Regions from separate parts of the Paenibacillus sp. DP01 genome, predicted to be linked through region 2. Evidence: riboswitches for the same ligand, from Rfam matches in the RefSeq annotation. Region 2 holds a riboswitch; each other region holds the start of a gene.
What was found. A riboswitch is a leader RNA that binds a small molecule or an ion and turns the genes downstream of it on or off. The one in region 2 is predicted to bind glycine.
Positions count from the first base shown of each region.

Region 1: another riboswitch for glycine. It lies ahead of sdaAB (L-serine ammonia-lyase, iron-sulfur-dependent subunit beta); the one in region 2 lies ahead of gcvT (glycine cleavage system aminomethyltransferase GcvT).
Region 3: another riboswitch for glycine. It lies ahead of ACH59B_RS19310 (sodium:alanine symporter family protein); the one in region 2 lies ahead of gcvT (glycine cleavage system aminomethyltransferase GcvT).

Region 1 covers NZ_CP173059.1:460,040-469,811, forward strand. The annotation lists gene ACH59B_RS02045 (non-oxidative hydroxyarylic acid decarboxylases subunit D) at 36-260, shown strand; gene ACH59B_RS02050 (hypothetical protein) at 332-793, shown strand; gene ACH59B_RS02055 (serine hydrolase) at 957-2,117, shown strand; gene ACH59B_RS02060 (Ig-like domain-containing protein) at 2,290-4,626, shown strand; gene sdaAA (L-serine ammonia-lyase, iron-sulfur-dependent, subunit alpha) at 4,707-5,606, opposite strand; gene sdaAB (L-serine ammonia-lyase, iron-sulfur-dependent subunit beta) at 5,596-6,285, opposite strand; glycine riboswitch at 6,497-6,611, opposite strand; gene ACH59B_RS02075 (DUF6359 domain-containing protein) at 6,826-8,427, shown strand; gene ACH59B_RS02080 (ABC transporter ATP-binding protein) at 8,760-9,772, shown strand, end outside; gene ACH59B_RS02085 (ABC transporter ATP-binding protein) at 9,769-9,772, shown strand, end outside.
Region 2 covers NZ_CP173059.1:4,230,019-4,239,790, forward strand. The annotation lists gene ACH59B_RS18505 (DUF454 family protein) at 1-475, opposite strand, end outside; gene ACH59B_RS18510 (mannitol-1-phosphate 5-dehydrogenase) at 686-1,831, opposite strand; gene ACH59B_RS18515 (PTS sugar transporter subunit IIA) at 1,828-2,262, opposite strand; gene ACH59B_RS18520 (BglG family transcription antiterminator) at 2,259-4,343, opposite strand; gene ACH59B_RS18525 (PTS mannitol transporter subunit IICB) at 4,426-5,904, opposite strand; gene gcvH (glycine cleavage system protein GcvH) at 6,331-6,729, opposite strand; glycine riboswitch at 7,032-7,224, shown strand; gene gcvT (glycine cleavage system aminomethyltransferase GcvT) at 7,401-8,501, shown strand; gene gcvPA (aminomethyl-transferring glycine dehydrogenase subunit GcvPA) at 8,626-9,772, shown strand, end outside.
Region 3 covers NZ_CP173059.1:4,406,200-4,415,971, reverse strand. The annotation lists gene licT (BglG family transcription antiterminator LicT) at 1-433, opposite strand, end outside; gene ACH59B_RS19320 (LacI family DNA-binding transcriptional regulator) at 667-1,638, opposite strand; gene ACH59B_RS19315 (glycoside hydrolase family 1 protein) at 1,850-3,307, shown strand; glycine riboswitch at 3,572-3,666, shown strand; gene ACH59B_RS19310 (sodium:alanine symporter family protein) at 3,825-5,243, shown strand; gene ACH59B_RS19305 (sensor histidine kinase) at 5,369-5,989, opposite strand; gene ACH59B_RS19300 (LytTR family DNA-binding domain-containing protein) at 6,388-7,143, opposite strand; gene ACH59B_RS19295 (radical SAM/SPASM domain-containing protein) at 7,710-9,038, shown strand; gene ACH59B_RS19290 (hypothetical protein) at 9,032-9,679, shown strand.

The sequences.
Region 1 (9,772 bases), 2.0 Mb from region 2:
TTAAAAACAAAGAAAAATTAAAGGAGTGCTGACAGATGCATATTTGTCCCCGTTGTGAGTCTAATCGTTCAGAAGTCGTTTCCCATTCGCCGGTTAAAGGTGCCTGGGAGGTTTTGTTATGCCCTGTATGCCTGTTCACATGGCGAACCTCAGAACCGGATAGCATTACTGATCCAGCAAAGTATAAATCGGCGTTCAAGGTAAACCCCCAAGATATTCCGGATGCTGCTCATGTTCCTCCTATTCCAGAGCGGATATAGGGTCGTTCGTAAGTAGCCGTAAATTATGGTATTTTGAAGTTATAGGCCAAATGTAAAGGGGATTATACTTCATGCAGACGCCAAGGATCGGTAAGGAACTGTTCACGCTGCTGAACGGCAAGGAGTTGGAGCACAAGCAACAGGAAGCAATGATGCTGTTGACGGTTACGGAAGATCAGTGGCCGCACATAGCGATGATTAGTGTGGGTGAGATTGTAGCGCTGGACGAGAAAAATCTGCGTCTGGCACTGTGGCCCGGTACGACCACGACGGGCAACATGATCCGTACGGGGAAGGCGACACTTGCGGTGTTCACCGGGGGGAAGGCTCATTATGTGCGATTGTCTCTGGAACATCTGCCCGCTTTGCGTGAAGCCAAGCATGTGCGTGAGCGATTTGCGGCACGGGTTTTCGCAGCTAGAGAGGATTCGGCCCAATATGCGGATATCTTGACAGGTGTCACAATTCGCCTGAAGGAGCCGGAATCGGTGATCAATCGCTGGAAAGAGACGGTGGCAGAGTTGTTGGTATAAAGCTATCTGATGATGACAAATCATCTTTGTAATTACCAAGTTTACCGTTAAAATAGATGCAAGGGAATAAGCGCTTACAAGGAGTCAGGTTGAGCTTGTTGGAACAGGAATTAGAGCGTGAGGGGAAGCTTGTTTCTTTTGAAGGAAAATAGGAGGGATGAAAATGTCTCGTTTTGACAAGGTAGATCAGCTATTGCAACAATTCTTAGCGAATGGACCGGCAGGGTGTGGTTGTGCCATTGCACAAAATGGCCAAGTGTTGTATGAAGGATATCATGGATATGCTGATGTGGAAACTCGGAAACCGATTACTGAAGATACCGTGTATCGCTTGTTTTCCATGACAAAGGTTGTTGTATGTGCGGCTGCCCTTATGCTGTACGAACGCGGACAATTTTTATTGAATGAGCCTTTGTGTGAATATTTACCTGAGTATCGCGATTCGTATGTATTCAAAACTGCTCCTAACGGATACACCTACGTTGACAAGGCGGATAATCCTATTTTAATTAAGCATATATTCAATATGAGTGCGGGGCTTCCTTATGCTTCCGAGTTTTCAGAAACAGGAAAAGCTATGCACAAGGTCATTACAGCATTAAAGGACAAGCAAGGGAAATATGACCTGCGTACAGAAATTAAAGCGCTTTCTGAAGTTCCGCTTGCATTTGAACCGGGAACACGATGGTTATACGGATATGGGCATGATCTTGTTGCAGGTCTAATTGAAGTTATTTCAGGTAAATCATTAGGACAATTTTTGAAGGATGAAATCTTTGATCCACTTGGAATGAACAATACAGGTTACCGTTATCGTGGAGATATTAAATCGCGGATGGCCTCCATGTATCAACGGACAGACGCCGGAAAACTTGAAAAAATTGAAGGTTTCTTGGATGAACATCATCAGCCAGATGCTATATATGAAGGTGGAGGCGCAGGCTTATATTCGACAGTCAAAGAATACCTGACATTTTCACAAATGTTGTCAAATGGCGGCATGGTAGACGGTGTGAGGCTATTGGGGAGAAAAACCATTGATTTAATGCGCACAAATCATCTGAGTACAGCCCAACTATCGGACTTCACCAATTCATACCATACAGGTTATGGCTATGGACTGGGCGTGCGTACGTTAATGGATAAAGCGGCTGGTCATGCAAACAGCTCGATTGGGGAATTTGGCTGGACGGGAATGGCAGGCACATGGGTTTCTATAGATCCGAGCGAACAGTTCTCCGTCGTTTATATGCATCAGCTTGATCCCAATATGGAAGAGTATCACCATTTGAGAATACGTGCAGCAGCTTATAGCTGTTTGTAAAAGTAAGGGTATATTTAACGATTTGATCTTCGGTAATACCGATTCTAGTTAATAAGGACCAAATTTTCTTTAAAGTCTAAACTATTCTTTTCCATATGACGACATAAAACGTAGGTGTAGGGATTTTGCGAAATCCTCAATTTTTAGCATTGAAATGGGAGGGAATTAGATTTTGAAGAATAGATGGTCCGGATTTCTGGCGTTGGTCATCCTGATTTCAAGTTTTACATCATATGCAGGGTTTGCATCTGCAGCAGATGCAGTGCTTTCCAAGATTGTCCTTTCCTCTAACGAGGTAACTTTGCAGCAGGGAGATACGGCTGCGCTGACGGCTACGGCTGTTTTTAGCGATGGGACGACCTCGAATGTAACCGTAAGCACGGATTGGAAAAGTGATAATACAGCTATCGCTACAGTGTATAACGGTACGGTTTCAGCCAAAGCTGAAGGGGAAGCGACCGTGGTAGCGACCTATAAAGAGAAGGTACAATCGGTTCAGGTACATGTTACGAAAAAGGTTAAGGCGCTGACATCCAATGTACAAAGCCTGAACTTACGTTCGAGCGGCACAGGACAGATTGATTTGACAGCGACTTATAGTGATAATACGACAGCTCAGGTTTCAGGTGATGCGACCTGGACCTCGGATAACCAAAAGGTAGCGACTGTAGTCAACGGATTGGTTACTGCTCAGGGAGCAGGTACAGCTAATATTAAGGCTGTTTATGGTCAACAGACTGTAACGATTGCTGTACAGGTAGAGCAGGTTAAACGTCTCGATGTCAGTTCATCAGAGGTTTCTCTTTTGTTGAAGGATACAGAGAAGGTTAAATTGACAGCAACGTTCCCGGATGGATCGGTACAGGACGTGACAGAGTCTGCTGAGTGGAGCTCCAGCAATGCAGCTGTGGCAGATGTACTGAAAGGCACTATTACCGGCTATAGCGCGGGTAAGGCGACGATCACAGGTAAATATGGCACGATGTCCGCTACGATTGCGGTGGATGTAGATCAGACGAATAAGCTGAAAGCCAGCGAAACCAATATTTTTCTCCGTTTGGATGAATCTAAAAAAATTCAGGTATCTGCTGTCTACCCGGATGGAACAGTAACGGATATCACAGATAAAGCTACTTGGGCATCAAGCGATGAAAAAGTTGCAACGGTGAATAAAGGAACGATTATGGCCATTGGAGCGGGTTCAGCTACAGTGTCTGCTAAGTATGGAGATAAGACAGTTTCGATCAAGACAGATGTCGAAACCTCTAGATTTCTGGATTTGAGCGAGGACAAGCTGAGCTTGAACGCCAAGGAATCCAAAAAGCTCAAGCTGACTGCAACGTACGTAACAGGTACGGAAGAAGATATCACAAGTAAGGCAGAGTGGAAATCCAGCAATGAAGATATCGCTTTTGTCAGCGCGGGGGAAGTCACAGGTTATAAAACAGGTGAGGCTACGATCACAGCTTCTTATGGCGGCAAAACAGCTACAGCTACAGTATCCGTAAATGTGCCTGGTGATCTGTCTTTGTCTTCCAAAACGGCAACGATTGATATTAATGAGGACTATACTGCAACTCTGACGGCTACTTATGCGGATGGACGCAAGGAAGACGTGACACAGGATGCGGAGTGGGCTTCAAGCGCGGAAGATATTGCTTCTGTGTCCAAAGGAACGATTACGGGTAAAGCAGCCGGTAAAGCGGTTATTACAGCGACCTATAACGGCAAAAAACTGACAATAAACGTACAAGTGGGTCTTGTGGACCGTCTGGAAACAGACTCGCGTGTAATTGCGCTTGGTGCTCAGGAAACAAAGCAGCTGAAAATAACAGGCGTTAAGAGTGGTGGCACAAAAACAGACGTAACCAAGGACGCCACTTGGACTACTAGTAATGTAAAAGTAGTTGAAGTTAGCGAAGGTTTGATTAAAGCGAATGCAAGCGGTAAGGCAACGGTCACTGCTTCATATGGCAAGCAAACCATTACGTTTACGGTAGAAGTGGACGTAGCGCAAAAGATTGAAGCGGATGCCATTGCGTTATCACTAAAATCCGGGGATCAAAAAACGATTGCGATTGTAGTTAAATCCAGTGATGGCAAAGAAAAGGATGTTACAACCCAAGCTGAATGGAAAACGTCCAACTATAAGGTAGCCACCGTCAAAAAGGGTCAGGTTACCGCGGTCAGCTACGGTAAGGCTAACATTCAGGCGAAGTTTGGCGGTAAGGTGATCAGCGTACCTGTTGATGTTGATACGCTTAAATACCTGCAAACGGACGAAGTCGCCTTGACTTTGAAGGCAGGGCAGCTGGCCAAAGTTACGGCTACAGCCACGTATAAGGATGAGTCGGAGAAGGATGTTTCCAAACCTGCTGTCTGGTCCTCGTCCAGAATTATTGTTGCGACCGTCAAAGACGGCAACATTAAGGCACAGGGCAAGGGCAAAGCTGTAATTACAGTGAAATATGCAGGTAAAATGACGAAGGTACAGGTAACCGTTCAGTAATCTGTTAAAATGAAAAGAAAAAGAGCAAGCATACGTCTAGAGACGATATGCTTGCTCTTTTATTTTTTAAAGCTTAGAAGCTACGATTTATTCTTCTTGGTTGATGTGTTGCGTGTCAGTGATTCGGTCAAACGCTTGCCAGTGGGTGTCTGGGCCAAGCCGCCTTTGGCGGTCTCGCGGTGCTTTGATGGCATTGCGCTGCCGACTTCAAGCATCACGTCAATGACTTCGTCAGACGGAATGGCGCTGCGTACACCCGCCAAAGCCATATCCGCTGCGGCAAGTGCGGTCACGGCTCCCAGCCCGTTGCGCACGATGCACGGAATCTCGACGAGTCCGGCGACGGGGTCGCAAATCAGACCGAGCGTGTTCTTGAGCGCTAGGCCTACGGCGTGAACGGCCTGCTCAGGTGTGCCGCCGCGTAGCTCGACCATAGCTCCAGCGGCCATCCCGATGGCTGAGCCAATCTCAGCCTGACAGCCTCCCTCCGCGCCGGAAATGAAGGAATTGTTGGCGATGACGTAGCCAATGGCTCCGGCTGCGAACAAGCCGTGCACCATATGCTCATCATCCCAGCCGAATCGCTCCTGCGCACTAATGAACACACCGGGGATGACTCCACAAGAGCCAGCAGTGGGCGTAGCCACAATACGCCCCATGGACGCATTAACCTCCGACACGGAGAGCGCATAAGCCATGGCGAGTGCGGAGGCGTCGCCGGAGCAGGTTTCCCCTGCCCGCAGATACTCGGCCAGACGCTTGCCGTCACCGCCCGTTAATCCACTGCGGGATACGGTGTCTTGTGTCTGACCACGATGAACGGCCTCCTTCATGACTTCATAATAATCAGACATTTGGCGGAAGATCTTTTCTTCCGTTGTATTCGTCTCTTGTACCTGCTCTTGAATCATCAGGCGGCCAATCGTGGTGGATTCCTCCGCGCATATGGCGCTGATTTCATGCAGATGGCTAAATCGCATCAGATTCAGCTCCTTTTTTCAAATTAATCATTTTAATTTCGTACATATGTGGTAAGGATCGTAGTTTTGCGATCAGTTCAGCCGTAGGAGGACTGTCCGTTTCGATGGCGGTAAGTGCTTCACCATCTCGGCCTTTGCGATCCACATGCATATAGGCAATGTTAATGTCGGCAGCGCCGAGTGCTGAAGTCACCGCACCTAATGTGCCGGGCTTATCCGAGTGAAGAAGCACCAACGTAGCCAGCTCCCCGGTCAGGTTGACTCGGAATTCGTTGAGCTGCTGGACATGGATGCTGCCGCCGCCGATGGAGGAGCCCAGCAGTGTGCGCTGATTCTCACCCTTCCACAGTTCAAAACGGACGGTATTTGGATGGGGCGCGGGTAGTCCGCTGACGGCAAACTCCACGGCCATTCCAGCCTGCTCCGCCCATTGCTCGGCATCTGGAATTCGGTGGTCGTCTGTATCGTAATTGAGCAGGCCTGCGATGAGTGCTAGGTCTGTACCGTGTCCTTTGTAGGTGTCGGCGAAGGAGCCGTACAGTGTCATGCGGGCACGGTCCGGCTGCATCCCGAGCCAGTGACGGGCAACGCGTGCAAGCCGCACCGCGCCTGCAGTGTGTGAACTGGAAGGTCCGGTCATGGCCGGACCGATAATGGAAAATACATCTTTGAAACGCATGGTGTGGCCCCCTGTATGTTCTAGTACCATAGTATATGGTATTTCCGCGTTTGTGCGCAGCTATGACGGTTCCTAATGCTGACGTACAATGTGAGCGCAAAAAAGGACAGGATAAGGAAGTTTCCCTTATCTCTGTCCTCGTTACCTGAGAGTTTCGTGCGGTGTCCTTACCGCCTTACCCCTTGGGTGGCTTGCGCTCTCTCCAGAGTTGCGTCAGATGACGATACATGGACCTGAGAGATTATCCGCCAGCCGGGTGCTGACGTCTTGCTCCTTCGGTGCCGCCAGCGTGTAAGCCCCTGGACAGACTCTCCCGTCATCTTCATTCGCGTATACCGTTCTACATATCTTTATTAGCGTAATGTATGCCGTGCTCGGTGTCAATCGCAGGTTTCAATTTTTACATAAACAGGCGAGTTTCCGATAAAAAAGATTAAAATTTACATATTTATGGATGAAATCAGGAAGGAATTAGAAGATTGACAGCTAATCTGATAGAGGACAAGTACATTTATGGAATTATAGGAGGGATATTGACGTATGGTAAAAGGCTTGCGGTTCACAGGTTCACGCTTGAAAGGGGTGCTGCATCTAGCAGCGATCGTATCGCTGTTGATTGGGATCCTCGTTCCATTCGGTCAGGTCAAGGCAGAGGGAGCATTGACAGTAGACGAAGCACTTCAGCGCCAAGGCAGTGGAGGTACAGTGACGGTGGAAGGCTACATCGTCGGACATGCTACCGGATCGAAAACAGCTAATTTTTCTGCTCCGTTTGCGAATGATTTTAACGTACTGATTGCTGACCAGGCCAATGAACGTAGCACATCTAATCTATTGGATGTGCAGCTGACATCTGCGTACAGAGGGCAATTTGGGTTAACAGGTCATCCTGAACTGGTCGGCAGCAAAATTCGCGTGACAGGTACGCTTGGTGCCTACAATAATTTTGGTGGAGTAAAAAGTCCAAGCGCTGTGGAACTGGTGAGTGGAAGCGAGCCGGGGGAACCAGGTCCTGGCGAACCTGAGCCTGGCAACCCGGGTCAACCCGGTACTACACTGCCGGATGGAAAAGGCAAAAAGGTGCTGTTCGATAATACGCACGCACAGACGGCTGGTGCAGCAGATTGGGTCATTGAAGGCGCCTTCTCCGACTTTGCCAATGGATTGCGTAATGTAGGCTTTACTGTGGATCAATTGAACCGCCCTATTCCTTTTACTTATGGAGAACAGGCCATAACCTATGATAAGCTGCGCCAATATGATGTGTTCATCATCGGTGAAGCGAATGTGGCCTTTAAGGCATTCGAGCAGGCTGCCCTGCTGCAATATGTGAATAACGGGGGAAGTGTCTTCTTCATCTCCGACCATTATAATGCCGACCGTAACAAAAACCGTTGGGATTCCTCCGAGGTTATGAATGGCTACCGTCGTGGAGCCTATACTAATCCGGCCAAAGGCATGACTGCAGAAGAAGCTGCATCGCCGGCGATGCAAGGATTAACAAGCTCCGATTGGCTGGCGACCAACTTTGGTGTTCGTTTCCGTTATAATGCGCTTGGCGATGTAAATGCTACGGACATCGTAGCCGCAGATCAATCCTTCGGCATTACCAAGGGTGTACGCTCGATTGCCATGCATGCGGGATCTACGCTGGCTATTATTGATCCTACCAAAGCCAAAGGAATTGCCTATATCCCGACAGGTACAAAAAAATGGGGCAATGCAGTAGACCAAGGAGTCTATAACGGCGGAGGCCGTGCGGAAGGTCCTTATGCTGCGATCTCCAAGGTGGGTCAAGGCAAGGCAGCATTTATCGGTGATTCTTCCCCTGTAGAAGATGCTACTCCGAAATATGCACGTGAGGAAAACGGACAGTCGAAAAAGACATATGATGGTTTTAAGGAAGTAGACGATGCCACCTTCCTAGTGCAAACGGTTCAATGGCTTGCGTGGAAGCAGGACTACACGAAATTATCCGATGTGGCAGGTTTAACGCTGGATCAACCGACGAAGCTGCTGCCGTTTGAAGAGCCTGCGGCTTCCACAGAACCGCAACCGGAGCCTTGGTCTGCTCCAGCAGCAGGCTACAAATGGTACGATCCAAGAACGTTCAAGCCGGGCTCCTATGGAGCGGCTTCATAATAAACGCAAAAAATAATTCAGTGTGAGTGGTTGGGTGCTAGTTAGCCGTTTGGTCCTCTGTAGGGGATCAAACGGCTTTTTTGTGATGAAAATTAACCTGTGGTTGGTTATTTTATTACATTTTGTGCCAGGAAGGTCGCGCTACGGCTGGATCATTGATTTTTTAAATGATGTTGATAGCATAATCTTAATTGATATATCCATATACTGGTGATAGGATGTATTCAAATTATTCCGACAAAAACGGTATGTAATGTTTGTGGAAGGTTTTAACATCAAACATGGTGAGAATAAGCAGGACAAGACCATGGAGAATGGAGGAAACGCGCGCATTGAATATCGAGCCTGTGTTGGAGATTAAAGGATTATCCGTATCTTTTCGTATCAACGATCAATACCACCCGGCAGTCGATCATCTGGATCTGACGGTCAACCCCAATGAAGTGCTGGCTGTAGTCGGAGAATCCGGTTGTGGCAAAAGCGCGCTGGCGCTTTCCATCCCACAATTGCATGACATGGAGCGGACACGTGTCGAAGGAAAGGTTCTTTTTAAAGGCACGGATCTGATCCGTCTCTCCTCAGGGCAAATGAATAAAATCCGCGGAGCGGGCATTGGCATGATCTTTCAGGACCCGCTGACAGCACTGAACCCGTTAATGAGCATTGGCAAGCAGATCGAGGAAAATCTCGATTATCATACGTCCCTATCTACGAAGCAAAAAAGGGAACGTGTACTGGAGCTACTGGAAAGCGTGGATATACCCAACCCCGTACGTGTGTATGAACAGTATCCACATGAACTTTCAGGAGGGATGCGCCAGCGTGTGATGATCGCGATTGCCATAGCTTGCCGACCCTCACTTATTATTGCAGATGAGCCGACGACTGCGCTCGATGTAACCATTCAATCGCAAATTCTTGACTTGCTCAAACAGCTTCAACAGGAGACTGGAAGCGGAATTATTCTGATTACGCACGATCTTGGCGTTGTGGCCGAAGTAGCTGACCGTGTGGTGGTCATGTATGCCGGAGAAACCGTGGAAAGCGCTGATGTTTTTGAATTATTCCGGCATCCACAGCATCCGTATACGCGTTCCTTGCTAGCCTCCATGCCGGGATCGCATACCAAGGGAGAATCGCTGCATGTCATTGGTGGCATTGTTCCCTCATTGCAAGATATTCCTCGCAATAGCTGTCGCTTTGCTTCGCGTATTCCCTGGATTCAGCAGAGAATGCATGAAGACCATCCCCGATTAAAAGAAATTTCTCCCGGCCATTGGGTCCGCTGTACATGTTACCAGCATTTTCATTTTGAAGACGAAACAAAGGGAGAGGCTGCTCATGG
Region 2 (9,772 bases):
AGATGATATATTTTCGAGAATGCTCCACCAGGCCTAGTAGACGACTGTCGACCATTTTAGACCTTTTTTTCGGAGTAGGGACGGCTTCAGATGAAGACGGAGTTTCCGCCTTACCTTCCCTCACAGTTCCGACTCGGAATATAAAATAATAATATTTGAACAGGATGACCAAAACGATGAGCGCTTTGCCCCACACAATGGGGGTAAAGATAAAGCCTGTAATGAGCATAGCTGACGCTAAGCCCAATGACGTAATTTTTGTAGACAGCTTCAACGACCTGGTTTGTACAAAACTCTCCAGATACTTATGATACAAAGATGTATTCGAAAACCACTGATGAATCCTTTCAGACCCCCGCATAAAGAAAAAGGTTGCCAGCAGCAGAAACGGTGTAGTCGGCAACAACGGCACCACTACGCCAATCACTCCAAGTGCCAAAAATAAAAACCCTAAGGTAATATAAATCGGTTTCACTGTAATCCCCCTAATATATATACTGTTAATGATATTTTATAGATAATGATAATCATTATCAATATATATAATTTAGTCAGGTTGTTATGTGATGTAAATCACGCATATAAAAATCCTCTTGAAGTTCAACTCTACAGAACACTTTTGTGCTCATGTAGATGTTTTGTCTTCAAGAGGATTATCAAAATGAGTGCGTGTTATTGCGTTGTTTTACGAACTTATAATATCATATTGCTCCAATACCTGCCGATGTAACGGGTCATCTGCAGGTATGGACGTATAACGTGTCAGCGCTACACTCACCCCTTGGCTGCGAATCACCTGCTGAAGCTCAACCGCTTCGGGGTCTTCCGTAATATCAAATTTACAGGCGGCAGCCATTCCCAACGCCAGATGATCGGTCGGGATACCATACTCCTGCGCTTGCAGCGCGGGACGTACAAGACGGTCATTGGGAGACAGCTTGCGCAGCGGTGAACGTCCGACCCGAGTAACCTCGTCTGTCAGATTAGGATTGCGGAAGCGATCCAAAATCTTAGAGATGTACTTCTTATGCTCCCCTTGATTCAAACCGAAGCGCTTCACAAGCACCGCTCCTGTTTCCTCCAGCGCCCCTTGTATGGAGTCTACCACCTTGGTATCCTTCATGGCCTCCTGGATCGTGGCATAACCTGCGACATAACCAATATAGGCTGCCACGCAATGGCCCGTATTCACCGTGAACAGCTTGCGTTCAATGTAAGGCTCCAGATCCTGCACGTAAAGAATGCCTTCAATTTCTTGATGATCAGGAGCCATTTGCGAGCGATCCACAACCCACTCGTAAAAAGGCTCTACCTGCACATGCAACGGGTCCTCATGATGCTGAATCGGCACAATCCGGTCTACAGCGGCATTGGGAAAATAAACCGAAAACTCTGCCTTGGCACGAGTCGCCTCATCCAGTAGTGCAAAAACATGCTCTTTTAGTTGGGCGCTGCCCCCAATTGCATTTTCGCAAGCAATCACATGCAGCGGGCCTGCCCCTCGCTCTACCCGCCGCGCTATGCCCTCGGCAATACCTGCTGCAATATGCCTGAGGATGCTAACCCCTACCGCGGTCGTGACCAGATCAGCATGGTCTACCGCGTCCGCTACAGCCGATGCATCTCTACCGTCAATCGCGGTTACATTCGTAACTGTCTCCGTATCCTTCGTATCATTCGCCAACTCTACCGTATACTGCTTGCGGCGGCGTAACTCAGATACAAGGGTCTCGTTGACATCTGAAAAGACAACCTCATAGCCTGCACGTGACAAAATCAGCCCAATAAAGCCACGACCGATATTTCCTGCTCCAAAGTGAACAGCTCTCATAACTCCAGCTCACTTTCGAACAGATCTATAATTTCCTGTGGAGCCACTGCGTTGCGAAGTTTATCCATGTTCTCTTCCTCCGCACATACCACCGCGATACTCGTCAAAATCTCCATATGATCGCCGCCTTGGGCTGCAATGCCGATCACCATGTATGCTTTTTCTTTCCCGAAATCTACGCCTTGCGGGAACTGAACGATGGAGATGCCAGTGGATTGAACAAGCGTCTTGGATTCCTTGGTACCATGTGGAATAGCCAGCCCGTTCCCAATATAGGTGGATACGATCTCCTCGCGTTCAAGCATCTTGTCAATATACTCACTTGTAATATGTCCTGCATCCAGCAGAATTTGTCCTGCCATACGAATCGCCTCATATTTGTCTTTGGCGGTTGCGTTCATTTTTATTTTGTCTATCGTCATAATACTCACGTTAGATTCCTCCCTGTCCCTAATTTACTGTGGAAAAATTCAGCCAGCTCACTCGATATATAATTGGCAATCTGATCCCTGCTACCGTGTTCCAGTAGCGTAATCATGTCTTCCTGCAACAGTAATGCACTAATCTCGCTCAATACCTCCAAGCTTTCTTTCGGCAACTCACGAGGTCCCAACATCAGCAGAACGCATTCTACCTGCTCATCTACATCCGCCAGCAGCGGCTCAGCCAGCCTATACAAGGTCAGCGAAGGCTGGCGAACATAGGGACTGCGCGTATGAATCAAAGCAACGGAGGTATCAGAAATCACCTGACTCCCTTGACGCTCTCTTTCTACAAGTTGTTCAGCAACAACAGAAGGCTCTGTGACATTTCCCCGCACTGCCTCCAACATGCAGATAGCCTCTATAGTGGCTAACATATCCATCCCTTGATTTTCCAGCGGGTACACTTGAAATTGCTGTACAATGTGTACAATCTCCTCAAGGCTTTTCCGTAGACCGGTAAGCCACTCCATGCCCTGGCCGGGCTGAACAGCCTGTTCCTGAGGATGGTCATTGAGTTGATTGAGTGTAATATGCTGGATAAAATGACGCAGACGGTCACTCTCCTCTTGCGTCAGCAGCGGACTGATTTTGAGATAACGATCCGGTTCAAGCGGCAGCTCCACTGTCGAAATGATCAGATCATAATCCTCCTTCGGAATCCGCGTTGCCTCGTACCATGAGGCCCTATCCACGATTTTGATCTGTGGTAGCTCCTTGGCCAGTCTGGTTGCCAGAAGTCTGGAGGACCCAATTCCGCTCGTACAGACTACGATGGCTCGAACCTCCCGCTGCAATTGTCGCAGTCGCTCCAACGAAGCGCCAAAATGCATGACCAGAAATCCGATCTCTTCATCCGGTACTTCCATTTCGGTCATATCCGCCGCAGCCTTTTTGACCGAGTCGAACAAGCTGCCGTAATCCTTGCGGATTTGCTGAAGGAGAGGGTTGCGGATGGACTTTCCTTCCCTCAAACGTTTGAGTACCGGAGCCATATGGGCTATCAGTCCTTCACGCAAAACGCGGTCCTCTGCAAGTGGTGTGCCTGTCTCTGCCTCCACACGACGGATCAACTCATGAACCAACTCCAGCAGTATAAGATCATCCAGTGGGAGCAACCGGGTGGAATGATCCTCAGCATCACGGAACAGCAACCTGAAATAACTTCGTTCCTGGTCTGGAAAGTCAATAGCCAGCGCCGCCGACAACTCTGCGCATATGCGTTCTACCATAGCTGTGCGCAGCATGATATTCTCCTCCGAATCTGTCTTCGAATACGGGAGGGAGGCACGATGATCTACAACGTACCCGAGTCGTAGACGTGCCAGTGACACGCAAATTTGAATCAGCAACTCCATATATTTGCTTTCCACCATGTTTTTCAGCCATTGATCATGAGGCTGCCAGAGGGCGTTCTCCACGGTTAGCAAGTTCTCCCTGCCAATCATCTCCAGCAACTTTTCAGTGACACGTGTCACCGGACGAAGCTCCTCACGACTGGAAAACAGAGCCGATTCATCCAAATATTCGAGAGCCAGCTCAGAAATCGCCCGTCTTTTGTCTATCTCCCGTCCTGTAATCTCGACACCGTATCCCCGTCTGCGCACTAGCACGAGCCCTCGATCTGCAATCCAGCCTCGTAATTCGTCCAGATCATGACTGACCGTAGTTACTGTGACTTTCAAATCCGATGCCAGCGCCAGTAACTTGATCGGCTCCTGTGTATCCAGCAGCATGCACAGCACTACAATCTTTCTCTCCTCAGCCGAGTAATCGTCTGACTTCGTTTGCAGCAACTGCTCCCGTAGACTTGCAAGCTGATTCGGGTCGGCATCCACATAGATACCGATCCCTGATTTTTTCTCCAGCTTTACCTCATGAGCCGCCAACCAGCACTCGACTGCGCCAAGTTCCCGATGGACCGTCCTTGTGCTGACATTAATCTTCTCGGCAATTTCTCCGGCCGTAACCTCATGGGGCTGCCCCAAAAGATACTCCACGATGTCAGATTGTCGTTTCGTAATATTCATAAGCGCATACCGTTCCTTCCCAAGCTCTATTCCCTTTCAGCAGGAAATACAAACTGTACACAGACGGCTGACTTTATAGGGATTAAGAGTCGGATTTCAGACGGTCAACCAGCGCTTCGTATTCAGGGCTTTTCAGAAAATTGTCAATGGAAATGTGCTCAGCATTCGGGGCTACCGTTTTAGCCCGGTCTGTTAATGTTTTTTGCGTAATGACAATGTCCGCATCCTGTGGAATTTCACTGATTGCCGTATTCGTTACCGTAACGCCCACGCCCGCCTGTTTCATTTTTTTGCGTAAAATTGAAGCTCCCATGGCACTTGAACCCATACCTGCATCACAGGAAAAGACAATTTTGTTCACTTCGGATTTATCCTTGAGCATTCGATCTGCGGCAATCTCAGCAGCACGATCAGATGCGTGGTTATCTTCCATTACAGTGGCGTTAGCACTTGCACCCTTGCTTTGATTTTTCATATCTTTCAGGCGGGATGCAGCTTCCTCCAGCCCCTCTTCCTTTTGCTTACCTGTCTTGAGCAATACTGCGGCAACAGCAAAGGATACGACTGCAGCAGCGATTACACCGCTCAGCATCGGCAAATATCCGCCTTTTGGTGTCATCAGGAAATAAGCAATGATACTGCCTGGTGAAGGAGCAGCAACCAGTCCGGCACCTGTCAACATAAAACAGAAGGTTCCCACAACGCCCCCTGCTATAGCAGCGAGAATTAGAATCGGCTTCATCAAAATGTAAGGGAAATAAATTTCATGAATCCCGCCGAAAAAATGAATGATAACTGCACCAGGAGCAGACGACTTCGCAGAGCCTTTACCGAACAGGCAATAGGCCAGCAAAATACCGAGCCCCGGCCCAGGATTGGATTCAAGCATGAACAAAACGGATTTTCCTGTTCTTGCAGCTTCCTCTAGCGCAATCGGACTCAATACTCCGTGATTCAGTGCGTTGTTGAGAAATAATACTTTTCCGGGCTCAATAATGAGGTTGACAAGCGGCAAGAGCCCTGCATTTACGAGAAACTGTACCCCTGCCGACAATACTTGGCTGATGGTTTGAACGACCGGGCCAATCCCCACATGAGCGAGCAGTGCTAGAATGGCACCGATAATCCCGGCCGAGAAATTATTGACCAGCATTTCAAAACCTGATTTGACTTTGCCTTCAATGGCCTTATCGAACTTCTTCAAGATCCATGCAGCCAGCGGGCCAGCTACCATTGCGCCCAGGAACATCGGGATATCGGCCCCCACAATGACACCCATCGTCATAATGGCACCGATCACACCTCCACGCTGTCCGTGAATCATTGTGCCTCCTGTATAACCAATCAATAGCGGCAGCAAATAATTTTTCATCGGATCAACCAGTTGTGCAAAACCCTCGTTCGGAAACCACCCGGTCGGAATAAAAAGGGCCGTAATTAATCCCCATGCGATAAAGGCCCCCATATTGGGCATAACCATACCGCTGAGAAAACGGCCAAAACGTTGTACGGCGACACGAGCGCCACCGCTTGAACTGGACTTTGTGTCCACTGTGCTCATATTCATATCCTCCTTGTGAGTAAATAGCATCACTACCTTTTCTTAAAATTCATACTAAATGACAGCGCTATCTTCATCAACGAAATGAAAACGTACTTTCGTCATGAACGTTGATGACAACATTTAAATTTAAAATAACGGACAACGTATTATACCTGCATAATTCTTCTTAATATGACCGATAACAATAGAAATTAGTCGAAAAAACAGTGCTGTAAATCTGCACCTTATGTAGAGGAGCTCACCTCTAAATCTAATAAATCGACGTAATTACGTCTTCTAAAAGACAACAAAAAAATAGCCGCCATGTCAGATCATAGCGACTATTTTATACACAAAACGAGCGGACTAACGATGCTTTTATTCAATTCAATATCCATATAAAAATTTAGAATAAAGCGCTAATATTCCATCTTATATTGCTCGTTATTGTTCATCCGAAATCAACTGCTCGTACTGATCCGCAGACAGCAGCTTGCTCAGAGCTTCCTCGACATCATTGCCCATCTCTACTTCAATCATCCAACCCTTTTCATAGGGAGATTCATTCACCAGCTCAGGTGTGCTTTCCAGAGCTTCATTTACTTTCAATACGGTTCCCGCCACCGGAGCAAAAAGGTCGGATACGGTCTTCACCGATTCAATTGTACCAATCTCTGCCCCCTGTTCAATCGTTGCTCCCGCCCCAGGTAATTCCACAAAAACAATATCACCCAGTTGATGCTGTGCAAAGTCTGTAATGCCGATCCGCAACGTCCCGTCTGCTGTGCGCTGAACCCACTCATGTTCGTCTGTATACCAAAGTTCCCGTTTCACTTCACTCATCCTGCTTTCGCCTCACTTCCACATGAATAAAATGCTTTTAATCACCTGTATTAGACAGGTTAAGATTATGACAACATGAGCAATCATGTCAATAATACTAACAAAAATACTTCATGTTATCTCATATAGCATAGAATATTAAAAAATGATAACTTGTAACAAACGCTTACATATCCTTATTTATACATTAAATGTTTTTTGGATTGTTTTATATGACATTTTTATTGACATTTTGAATGAATTTGCGTATTAATGGGTTATAGCAAATGCTTTTGGAAATACCCCGACAACTGCAAACGCGGATGAACGCGGAGGGAGAGACTACCCAAAAAATTCGCATAGCTGTTGTCGTTTCTGAGACAGTTGTGCACGCGAACTCGGATCAACTTGTTACCTGCAAAACCGGGTAACCTACCGTTGATCCAAAAGGTAGCGCCGAAGGAGTAAACTTGCATTGCAGGTGAATCTCTCAGGCAAAAGGACCTCTGCCGGACGCATCTCTGGAGAGCATTCGCGATTAGAGCGGATCACCCAAGGGGAAACCTGGTTCACACCGGGGTAACTTTCTGGTATCAAGGACAGAGCTGAAAGAAGAGTATGGACTGCCGTCTATACGTTTCTTTCAGCCTGTCTTTTTTGTTTAGCCGATTACACTGGATAGGAGTGAAAAAATGTCTAATTTGCGAAGAACACCATTATTTTCGTCTTACGGGACGCAGCCCGGGGTTCGTTGTATTGACTTTGGCGGGTGGGAGCTTCCCGTTCAGTTTAGCGGCATCCAAAAAGAGCATGAGGCCGTCCGGCAACGCGCGGGTTTATTCGATGTCTCGCACATGGGCGAGTTTTTGGTTGAGGGCAAAGAAGCCGAGGCTTTTTTGCAATGGGTAACCACGAATGATGTCAGCCAGTTGGAACCGGGCCAGGCACAATATTCACTCCTGTGTTACCCCGATGGAGGCGTAGTGGATGACTTGCTTGTATACTGCAAAGGACCAGAGCGCTACATGCTCGTTGTGAATGCCTCCAACATCGACAAAGATTGGGATTGGCTCATGCGCCACGTACCTGCATCGGTTCATCTGGAGAATGTGTCTGATGCGATCGCATTGCTGGCATTACAAGGTCCGGAAGCAGCACATATTGCCGCAGCCGTGACAGATACAGATATTACGAATCTGGCATCTTTCCGATTCCATGAGAACGTGCAATTGTTCGGAGCAAAAGCACTCGTCTCCCGAACCGGATATACCGGCGAAGACGGTTTTGAATTTTATATACCTGCTGAGGAAGCGCCCGCCGTGTGGAATGGTTTGCTTCGTTGCGGTGAATCGTATGGGCTAATTCCCGCTGGGCTTGGTGCTCGCGATACACTACGGTTTGAGGCACGGCTGCCGCTGTACGGACAAGAGTTATCTGCCACCATTTCACCGCTTGAGGCTGGTTTAGGTTTCTTCGTCAAGCTGAATAAAGGAGATTTTATCGGCAGAGAAGCACTGCAACACCAGAAAGAACAAGGAATTCCTCGCAAGTTGATCGGGCTGGAAATGATTGACCGCGGTATCCCGCGCGCTCATTATCCAGTCTTCGCGGAAGGCCAACACATTGGTGAGGTCACAACGGGGACTCAATCGCCCACCTTGAAGCGTAATTTGGGGCTAGCCCTGGTGGACAGTCGTTTTAGCACCCTATCTACACCGTTAGAGGTCGAAATTCGAGGTAAACGCCTGCGTGCGGAAGTGGTCGCAGCCCCCTTTTATAAGCGGCCACGCTGATCCTAAATCCTCTTCATTTCAAAAAAATGATCATGTCAGATACGAAATTCTGGATTTTCCAACTACGATTATGTATTAGCTAATTTACTATCTAAATTTTGCTTTTCGAAAGGAGCCAGAACTTATGAAGCAGCATCGCTATCTCCCCATGACCGAACAAGATCAAGCCGAAATGCTGCGTGTGGTGGGCGTATCATCCATTGATGATTTATTCAGTGACATTCCAGAGGCAATTCGATACCAAGGGGAACTCCCTCTTTCCTCTCGGCTTGACGAAAGAGCCTTAACTCGCCACATGGCCGAGCTGGCCGGACACAACGCCAATACAGACACACATGCCAGCTTTCTTGGTGCAGGTATTTATGATCATCATATTCCGTCCGTCATTCAGCACATCACCTCACGTTCCGAATTTTACACAGCCTACACCCCCTATCAGCCGGAAGTAAGCCAGGGCGAGCTGCAAGCCATTTTTGAATTCCAGTCGTATATTTGCGAATTGACAGGCATGGCAGTAGCGAATGCCAGCATGTACGATGGAGCGACAGCTCTGGCGGAAGCGGGCTCACTGGCCGCCGCAGCCACGCGCCGTAAACAGCTTATCGTATCAAGGTCTGTCCATCCAGAGGCACGCCAGGTATTGGTAGCCTATGCGCGCGGATTGGACTTGGACATCGTGGAGATCGGCTGTTCGGACGGCGTAACGGATGTCGATGCGCTTGCCGCGGCCGTATCGGAACAGACGGCGGCTGTCTTGATCCAAAGCCCCAACTTTTTTGGAGCCGTGGAAAATCTGAAGCCGATGGCTGACCTGATCCATGCACACAAGGGGCTAATGGTCGTCAGTGCCAACCCATTGGCACTTGGCTTGCTGGAGGCGCCCGGTAAGCAGGGCGCGGATATTGTTGTAGGAGACGCGCAGCCGCTTGGGATCTCGTCCTCCCTCGGCGGTCCAACCTGCGGTTACTTTGCCGTTTCTCAGGCACATATGCGTCGTATCCCTGGGCGTATCGTAGGCCAAACCACGGACCGCAACGGCAAACGCGGCTTCGTGCTGACCTTGCAAGCGCGGGAACAACATATCCGCCGCGAAAAGGCCACGTCTAACATTTGTTCCAACCAAGCGTTGCTTGCTTTATCTGCATCTGTGTACTTGTCTGTCATGGGTAAACAGGGTATCCAGGAAGTAGCCGAGCTGAATTTGCATAAAAGCCGCTATGCGTTAGAACAATTGCTGAGCTTGAATGGCATAACTGCCTCGTTTCACGCAC
Region 3 (9,772 bases), 180 kb from region 2:
CGAGCGTATTTTCAATTTTTTGTAGAGCATCCAGCCCAACTGCAAATTCTTTTTTGTAAAAGCGTTTAATTTCATACAGCATCGCGTTTTTGAGTGCCAATCCTTTTTCTTCCCGCTGTATGGCAAAATGAATATGGTCGGTCAATGTTAAATAAATGTTATCACTTAACTCCGTATCCAGCACTTCGGCTGCATGGGTCACGATTTCATTCACGACCTCCAGATGAGACACAGGAATATCGTTTAGCAGCTCAGTTAGTCTGGCCGTGAACTCGTTTTCATTTAACATGAAAATCTTATCTATTTTATGATCATCGACTTGGTCCCCAGCCACCTTTTTGAAGGAAATACCTCTTCCCATGACGATGACCTCTTTGCCTTTATCGTTTTTAGTCAACAGGACGTTGTTATTGAGCACCTTCTCAATAATCATTGAAGTTCCCCCTCCCATCCTTTACCAATAAAAAATGCCCAAGCACAATTCAACACTATTGTTAGCAATAGCACTCAATTGAACTCAGGCATTGCCCGCATCACCGGTCACAATCCTTCGATATAGTGCTATTGTAGCACAAAAAAAAGCGATTTCAACATATTTTATTCTCTTTCGACAAAAAATATTTCAAATCAAGGCCCATTTGCCTAATTTGCAAGTCAATTGTGCCCTTAAGTGGTCGTACGCTCAATGAGACTGTATTCTAGCGAATGAAGCTCCATTTGGCGTCCAATCAGCTGAGGGGAAAGCATGAAAAAGGCATTTTCCGCCTGAGCCATAATGGGATTTTGAACCGTTGTAATCCCCATGGTGTGCGCCAGCTCCGTGTTATCAAACCCAACAATCGCCAGATCTTCCGGTACCCTCAGCAATTGTCTGCGCGCTTCGCAGAGAATACCCACTGCTACATAATCGTTAGCACACAAGATAGCCTCCGGAAATTCCTCCCGATGCTGTAACAAATTGCGCACGACCTGTTCGCCATCACGAATGTTATAAATAGAAGAATAGTTCCAGTGTGGCAGCATCGGCAGATTGTGTTCACTCATGATCTGCTCATAGGCTCGTTGTCTGCTGTGAGTATTGATGCTGCTTGGACGACCAAAAGCATTGGCTATACGTGTATAGCCTTTTTGTATCAAATGTTTTAATGCTAACATGTATCCTTCATACTGGTCCATAGCGACGGAGCGAATATCAGTATGCTCCATTCGTTGCCATGCCACGATCGGTCCATATTTGCAATAGGTACTCAAAAAATCAGTGTCATTCACGCAGGAAATGATGACCAGCGCATCGACTCTTTTTCTTTTTAAATCCTCGAAAGCTTGAAGCTCTTTCTTTTTGTCTTCTCCCGAAGTATAAATAATGGTTTGGAATTCATATTGGCCTGCGATTTCCACAAAGCTGTCCAGAAATGCCAGCACAATTTCATTGATAGTTGAAGTGATGATACCAATCTGAAGCGTCTGACCCTTGGATAGAGAGATCGCATTCCGATTAGGAACATAATCTAATTCCTGCATGATTTTTAAAATTTTAGCTCTAGTTTCGTGACTTACATGGGGGGACTGATTTAACACTCTGGAAACCGTAGCTTTGGAAAAGCCTGCCAGTTTTGCAATTTGATCAAGATTCGACATGATGCTTCTCCTCACCTAAGAAAAAAATACTTGACATGAAACGCGTTACAACAATTAGGATGCTTTATGAGGGCATTACGTCTATTTTAAAGCATCTGTCGATGCATTTCAAAGGAGAACGGTTACCGTTAGTTATGGATTCGCATTGCAGCACCTGACGGGTTACTGACTAAAGTGAAAACATTAAATTAAGGAAAGAGGTTTTCATACCATGACGAAGACGCTAAAAGGATTCCCGAAAAACTTCCTCTGGGGCGGGGCAACTGCAGCCAACCAATTGGAAGGTGCTTTTGACGTAGATGGAAAAGGTCTGTCCAGCGCAGACATGATAGCCTATGTACCTAAATCAGAACGTAAGAACGATCATGCTATAGAAATTTCGTCCGAACGACTGGAGGACATCTTGGCAGGGAAGGTAAACGCCCGTTTTCCAAAGCGTGAAGGTGTGGACTTTTACCACCACTACAAAGAAGATATTGCCTTGTTTGCAGAAATGGGCTTTAAAGTATTCCGGATGTCCATCCACTGGTCGCGGATTTTCCCGAATGGATATGATGCCGAGCCGAATGAAGCGGGATTGCAATTCTACGACAATGTATTCGATGAGCTGCGCAAGTATGGTATTGAGCCTTTGGTAACACTGTCGCATTATGAAACACCGCTAGGTCTGACACAGAAGTATAATGGCTGGTTGGGACGCGAAGTCGTGGATCATTACGTAAAATATGCCGAAACGGTATTTACACGCTATAAGGATAAAGTAAAATACTGGCTGACCTTTAACGAAATTAATGTCATGACTATGAGCCCGTTTACAGGCGGAGGTGTGGTTATTGACCGTGTAGAAAACAAGCAACAAGCGATATATCAAGCATTGCACCATCAATTTGTAGCAAGTGCATTGGCGACCAAACGGGGACATGAGATCATTCCGGGTGCTCAGATCGGCTGTATGCTGGCCCGCATTGAAAGCTACCCACATACGTGTAACCCAGAAGATATCCTGAAAGCACAGCATGAAAATCAAATGAACCTGTTCTTTACGGATGTGCATGCTCGTGGGGGATATCCCAACTATATGAACCGCTATTTTGAAGAAAATAATATTGTGATCCAGACAGAACCCGGCGATGCCGAAATTTTGAAAAATAACACGGTCGATTTTATCTCATTTAGTTACTATATGACCTTGACCGTATCGGCAGGGCCAGAAGGCGAAAAGGCAGCAGGGAACCTGATAGGCGGTGTGAAAAATCCGTATCTGCAGTCTTCCGACTGGGGATGGCAGATCGATCCGATCGGCCTGCGTGTTACACTGAATACGTTTTATGATCGCTATCAAAAGCCACTGTTCATCGTGGAAAATGGCCTGGGTGCGTATGATAAGGTAGAAGAAGACGGCTCTGTGCATGACACGTATCGCATTGATTACTTGCGTCAGCATATTGCCCAAATGAAGGAAGCGATTGCTGACGGTGTTGATCTGATTGGTTACACCAGCTGGGGACCTATCGACCTTGTGAGCATGTCTACGTCCGAAATGTCCAAGCGCTACGGATTTATTTACGTTGATCTGGATGATGACGGTAACGGAACGCTTCAACGCTCCAAAAAGGACTCATTTAACTGGTATAAAAATGTGATAGCAACCAACGGTGAAGAATTATAATTCCATATCGTTTTGGCGGGTACAGCAGAGAAAATCCTCAGGATGCAATCTGCTGTACCCGCTTTTTGTATAGACACTCTATTGATTCTTTCAGAGGGCTTCACAAATTTTTCACTTGTAATAAGCTGAAATTTTTCTGTATAATGAATAAAAATTTCATATGTCTGGTTGATGTTTGCGGGAGATGGAATGAAAGTTCCAACCGAAGGGGCAAAACTCTCAGGTGCTTAGGCTGATTTACAGCAACGAGCAGGGACCGTAAACGGACAGAACTCTGGAGAGACCCTTAATTGGGCGCCGAAGGTGCACCGCAGATCACATCTGCTTAAACTCTCAGGCAAAAGGACAGAGACGCGAATAACCTGTGACAGGGATAGCCCTAGGCTTTTTATAAGCTTTTAGAGGTGAAATCCTGCACAAGATGGTTGTATTTTTTCGTGCCTTTAACCTCTCCAAGAGTCGAATCAACAGATTTGACTCTTTTTTGTTTTCTACTATGCTGAAGGAGCGGGTTGAAATGAATTTGGTACATGTGTTAGAAACGATTGACAGTTGGATGTGGGGAGCGCCGCTTCTAATTCTCGTCATGGGCACTGGGTTGTGGCTAACGATCCGTCTGAAGATGCTTCAGATTATTCGATTGCCCTTAGCGCTCAAGCTAATTGGTAAAGCGCCGGACGAAGGCAGCGGGGATGTCAGTAGCTTTGGAGCATTGAGTACGGCACTTGCAGCTACTGTAGGTACGGGAAGTATCGTCGGTGTCGCAACAGCGATCAAACTGGGTGGGCCCGGTTCATTATTCTGGATGCTGGTTGCAGCTTTTTTCGGGATGGCAACCAAATATGCGGAAGGGCTATTATCCGTTAAATACCGTGTTAAAGACCGGAACGGACAATTTTCGGGTGGACCGATGTATTATATTGAAAATGGGCTTGGCCGCCGTTTCAAGCCGCTGGCGATGTTGTTTGCCTTTTCTGGTATTCTTGTAGCACTATTTGGAATCGGTACTTTTCCGCAAGTAAAGGCTATCGTTTCTTCTACGGAAAGTAGCTTTGGCGTGCCAACAGTAGTTACAGCAATCATTATTTCCGTGTTGACGGCTGTTGTTACGATTGGAGGACTCAAAAGTATCGCCAAGGTATCCACAAAGATTGTTCCATTCATGTCGGGGCTCTATATCGTGGTTTGTTTAATCGTACTCATTAAGTTTGCAGGAGAGCTTCCTCATGCGATCGCACTAGTATTACAAGGGGCTTTCTCGACAACATCTGCGACGGGTGGATTTGCCGGAGCCACGATTATGCTGGCGATGCGAAGCGGAGTTGCCAGAGGGATCTTTGCAAATGAAGCTGGTTTGGGAAGTGCGCCAATCGCAGCAGCAGCAGCTAAGACGAAATGGCCCGCAGAACAAGGGCTAATATCCATGACGGGCGTTTTTATCGATACGATGATTATTTGTAATTTGACAGGATTTACATTGCTGGTTACGGGAATATGGAGTGGAAATGATGATGGAGGTCTGATGACTCAGCATGCGTTTTCCAGTGCCTTTCCGGCTGGAGCAGAGCTCGTGACGATTAGCCTTATTTTATTTGCGTTCACAACGATACTTGGCTGGAACTACTACGGGGAACGCTGTGTTGAATATTTGCTTGGGGTCAAGTGGATTAAACCATACCGTTATCTGTTCATCGTACTGGTTGCCGGAGGCGCGTTCATCAAGCTCGATGCCATCTGGCTGCTGGCAGATATTTTTAACGCCATGATGGCTTTTCCGAACCTGATTGCACTGCTCGGCTTGTCGGGAATTGTTGTTGCAGAAACCCGGACTTATATGAATTCTTTGTATCCTAATAAGAACAAGGGTATTCTTGCTGGTGCCAATGTAGGGGCGGCTATCCAAGTAGAAGAAAAGGGACAAACGGTAAATTCATAAATACTAAAAGGGAGTATCCTCAGCCATCACAGGCTTGAGGGTACTCCTTTTTTTAGGTTATAAGACTGGTGATTACCGACATTTTATTTATTCTGAATATCTCTTAATCCATAACGTTTACAAACCTAAGAGTTATTACATGGGAGCATAATCGTAATTTGAAAATGCGAATCCGTAATAGTTGTATTTAAATAACCACCATATTTCTTTATCACTTGCTGGATGTTAAGTAATCCATACCCATGTTTTTTTAAAGGGGGATTGTATGTTTTGGTTGAGAATGCTGTATTGAGATAATTACTTTTTGAATTGCGAACATAAATCCATAGGGCAATATTATCGGTGAAAATTTCCAAATGAATTGAATGCTCTTTCTTTCTAGGAAGCTGCATTACAGCTTCAATAGCATTATCGAAAACATTACCTAAGACAATACATAGATCATGACTTCCAATACTAATATTTGCCGGGTTAATATGGATTTGATGGAAGAAAGCTATCCCACTTTTATTAGCGATGCTGAAAGTATGATTTACTAAAGCATCAATAACGAGATGTCCTGTTGTTATATGAAGTTTTGGTGAGTCTATATTTTTTAGAGTTTGGTTGATGTGATTAACACCCTCTTCCGTCCTCTGTTCTTGTAAACAAGCACGGACAAAAATTAACTGTTTTTTGAAATCATGAATACTTCGTTTGATATCACTAAGAGATCGAATTGTTTCTTTATAACGTTTTTCTTGCATCAGCATTTGCTTTTGAAAAAAGCATGAGAGGTTTGACTTTTCTATCAACTTGTCCGTTAGAAAGACATTAATCACGTTCATTCCAAGAATACTGATGATTGACATTATAAAGAATAAATTATGTTTCATAAAAGAAAATAAACCGTAATGTATGAGCAAGTTAAACGATGTTCCTATTAATATTACAAAATAATACACAATCCCTATCTTGTATTTTCTTCCTTTTTTAAAATAATGAACTACTAGTACTGTAATAAGTATGAAGTGTAAAGAGGCGAAAAGTAAAAAAAGGTTAACTATTGGATTGGAAAAATGACTTTGCTTTGTTGTGCTAAATAAAAATAAAGAGTAATTAGAAAACGAGGTGACATTAATGTAAACGCAATGATTCAAAAAACTCACCCTTCCTGAAAACGAGAAATTATAAAACGAGCATACGCCTCACGAAGTGATTTAGCGTGAGAACGACCTACAGGGAATTCTTGTTCGTTTGACATAATAACAGAAGTAGCTGAAAACTTACGTATATGAACTAAATTCACAATTATTGACCTATGTATAAACACAAACGGATATTTTAATTGTTCATAAACCGCTTTCAACGTTCCAGAAATAAAATAGTTGTGTGAATCCGTTGCAATACAAAGTTCATTATGGATGTAATTGTTTTCACCTTTTGAGATGGCTATGATCTCAGAGTGTCTCAATACAAGATGCTCAGTTTTATTTTTCACAGACAGAAAGTGGGATACTGAAGAACGCATATAATGACATAGTTTATTTATTTTTTCTACAAAGAGTTTATAAGTAAGGGGTTTAAGTAAATATTGAAATGCTTGTACTTCAAAACTTTCTAGCATGTATTCTGGATAGTTAGTTAGAAATATGATTTGAACTTCTCGGTCAGGAAAAAGGCGAATAAGTTTTGCAGTTTCAATTCCCGATAATTCCCTCATTTCAATATCTAACAAGATAATATGAAAGGGGTATCGCTCTTGTGAACTGTAAGATTTGATTAGATCTTCCCCAGATAAAAAGAATTGTAGATTAAAATCAAAGGATTCACTTACTGACATACACATGAAAAAGTGTTGTAAAATTTTATGCATTGCGGGATCATCGTCACAAACAGCAACTTGAAACAAATAGACCACCTCAAATATGTTATATAAATCCAGTATATTGTAAAAAAAGTCTATTCGAAGTGATGTTTTACATATGAAAAAAATTACCATCAGGTTATGGAATTTTTGTTAGTAAAAGTTCAAATGCATACTTATACTGTGGATAGGACGTAGCCCAGGCGAGGGAATGGATACGTTCTTCTTTATTGCTTAGAATAGGTAACAAAAATATTAATCTCACATGAAGCTGACATATTTGGTCGTTGAGATGGACTTTTTTGCATTTCAGGATACAAGCTTATTTTTTCTTTTTGCCTTATGCTACATTAAAAGCCGAGAAGGAAAAGCTATCTAGTATAGATATTGTCCAGAGAGAATAAAGTATATGAATAAACTATAAAGGTGTAGGATGGCTTTTAAATTCAGTCCGGTTTCGGATGATGGACATCTATTCTTGGTGGCTAGTGTGCACTGCGAGAATGCTATTACAACTCAGAATGAGCGTACATCTTATTTTTAAAACTTATGTGAATTTTGTCACTAGTTAATCGATTCATAATTACATAGGGACCGCATCCATTCTAAGGAGGGCTAAAATGAAAGCTTCGCAATATAACTTTATTTTTAATGACATTATTGAAAATACCGATAAAACGGTACTTTATAATTCTCGAACAGGTGCATTGGCAGTTCTTGAACCGGAGTACTATAAACAGTTTTGTGAACTTACAAACAATGGATTGGCAATAAATAATGATACTTATCTTAAAAATCTTATCGAATGTGGCTATATCGTAGAAGATAATATGAATGAAAAAGCATATGTAAAGGTAAACCTCTTAAAAAATCGGTTTGAATCTTCTAATTTAATGCTAACAATTGCCCCTACAATGGCCTGCAATTTTCGATGTGTATACTGTTTTGAGAAAGACCAATATCATAACAAAACTATGAGTGAAGAAACAGCTCAAAGTATAGTCAATTTTGTTAAAGCAAATGCTAGTAAACTTGACACTCTTAATGTTACATGGTATGGCGGTGAACCCTTGATTGCAATGAAGCAGATAGTTAGGATATCGGAAGATTTTTTGGAAATATGTAAAGAAAACAATATACAATATACGGCCAGTGTCATTACAAACGGCTATCTTTTAAATAAAGAAAAAGTTCAAACGTTAATATCATGTGGAGTAAATGATATTCAAGTCACTGTTGACGGTCCTAAAGAAGTACATGATCTTAGACGCCCTTTAGTAAGTGGAAGAGGGACATTTGATGTCATAATGAATAACCTCAAGCAAATTAAAGGGATGATTAAGATATTTATGAGAATAAATACTGACCAAGACAACTGGTTGAATTTACATGAAATCGTAGGATTCTTAAAGGAAAATTCTTTATTGGAAAATGTAATACCTTATCTAGGATTAGTTACGCCGACGAATGGAAAGTATGAGGGAACTAAGTGCTTGACAGACGAGATGTATTCAAAATTTAATTTAAAATTTATGTCGGAAAATGATATCCCAATTAGTTATATTTATCCTGCACCTAAAGGTAATTATTGTTCTGCGGACAAATATAATAGTTTCGTTATTGATCCTCTTGGTCATTTATATAAATGTTGGAGCGATATTGGAATTATTGAGCAGTGTGTTGGAAATATAAATGAAGATACATCAGTGAAATGGAATACTGAGCTTCTTGGTTGTTATTTATTATATGATCCTACTGAAGATGAAAAATGTTCAGACTGTAAGTACTTACCTGTGTGTTTAGGAGGATGTCCTCATAATAGAATGGCAGACTTTAACATATGTGAGCAATATCGTTATAATTTGCAGGAGTATATTACCGAGTGCACGAAAGTATTACTGGCTGGACAATTAACGGAAAATAAGAAGGAGGTTTCTGAATCATGTTAATGCTAAAAAAAATGTGTATTGTTTTATGTGGTTTCTTACTTATGGGGATGCCATTAGGTGCTTCAAGTAATGCAGCTTCAAATGATGTTAAGAATATCAATCTAACGGCTATAAATTGTAATGTCACCGTTACAAAAACTTCAGCAAGTGATTTTAGTTATGAGTATAACAAATCCTTGTATACTGTCACTTCTACATTAAGTGGATCTACAATTTACATCACAGTAAAGGGGAAAGGCTCAGCTAACGGCATTTCCGACAGAGTTAATATTTTAATTCCTGATAAAAGTTATGAAAAAATAACGGTAGAAAGTACAAAGTCTGGAGTTTCACTTCCAGAGCTAAATACTAATCTTGATATCACAGGTGTAGATGGTTCCTCAATGTCAGTTCGGGTGCCTGTAGGATACTCAAAAGCCATTAGTTATGACAATACAAAAGGTTCAGGTTCCTTAACTTTTAGTAAAGGAGCTTCGGATTACACAGTTACAGTTAAGACGACTGCAAGTGCATTAAGTGTTCCTGCGGGATGGCCATTGTTTAGACCAAACTTAACATATAACTATATAAATGGTGCAGGTAAAGCAAAGATAAATATCACGCTTGAAAACAGTGCATTTTCTATTGCAGCTCAAAAGTGATAAGTAGCATATAGTTTTTAAACTGTATGTTATTTATATAAATTAAATTTTAAGGAGGGAAAAACTATGGACGTATTGGTAAAAAGTGCTGTA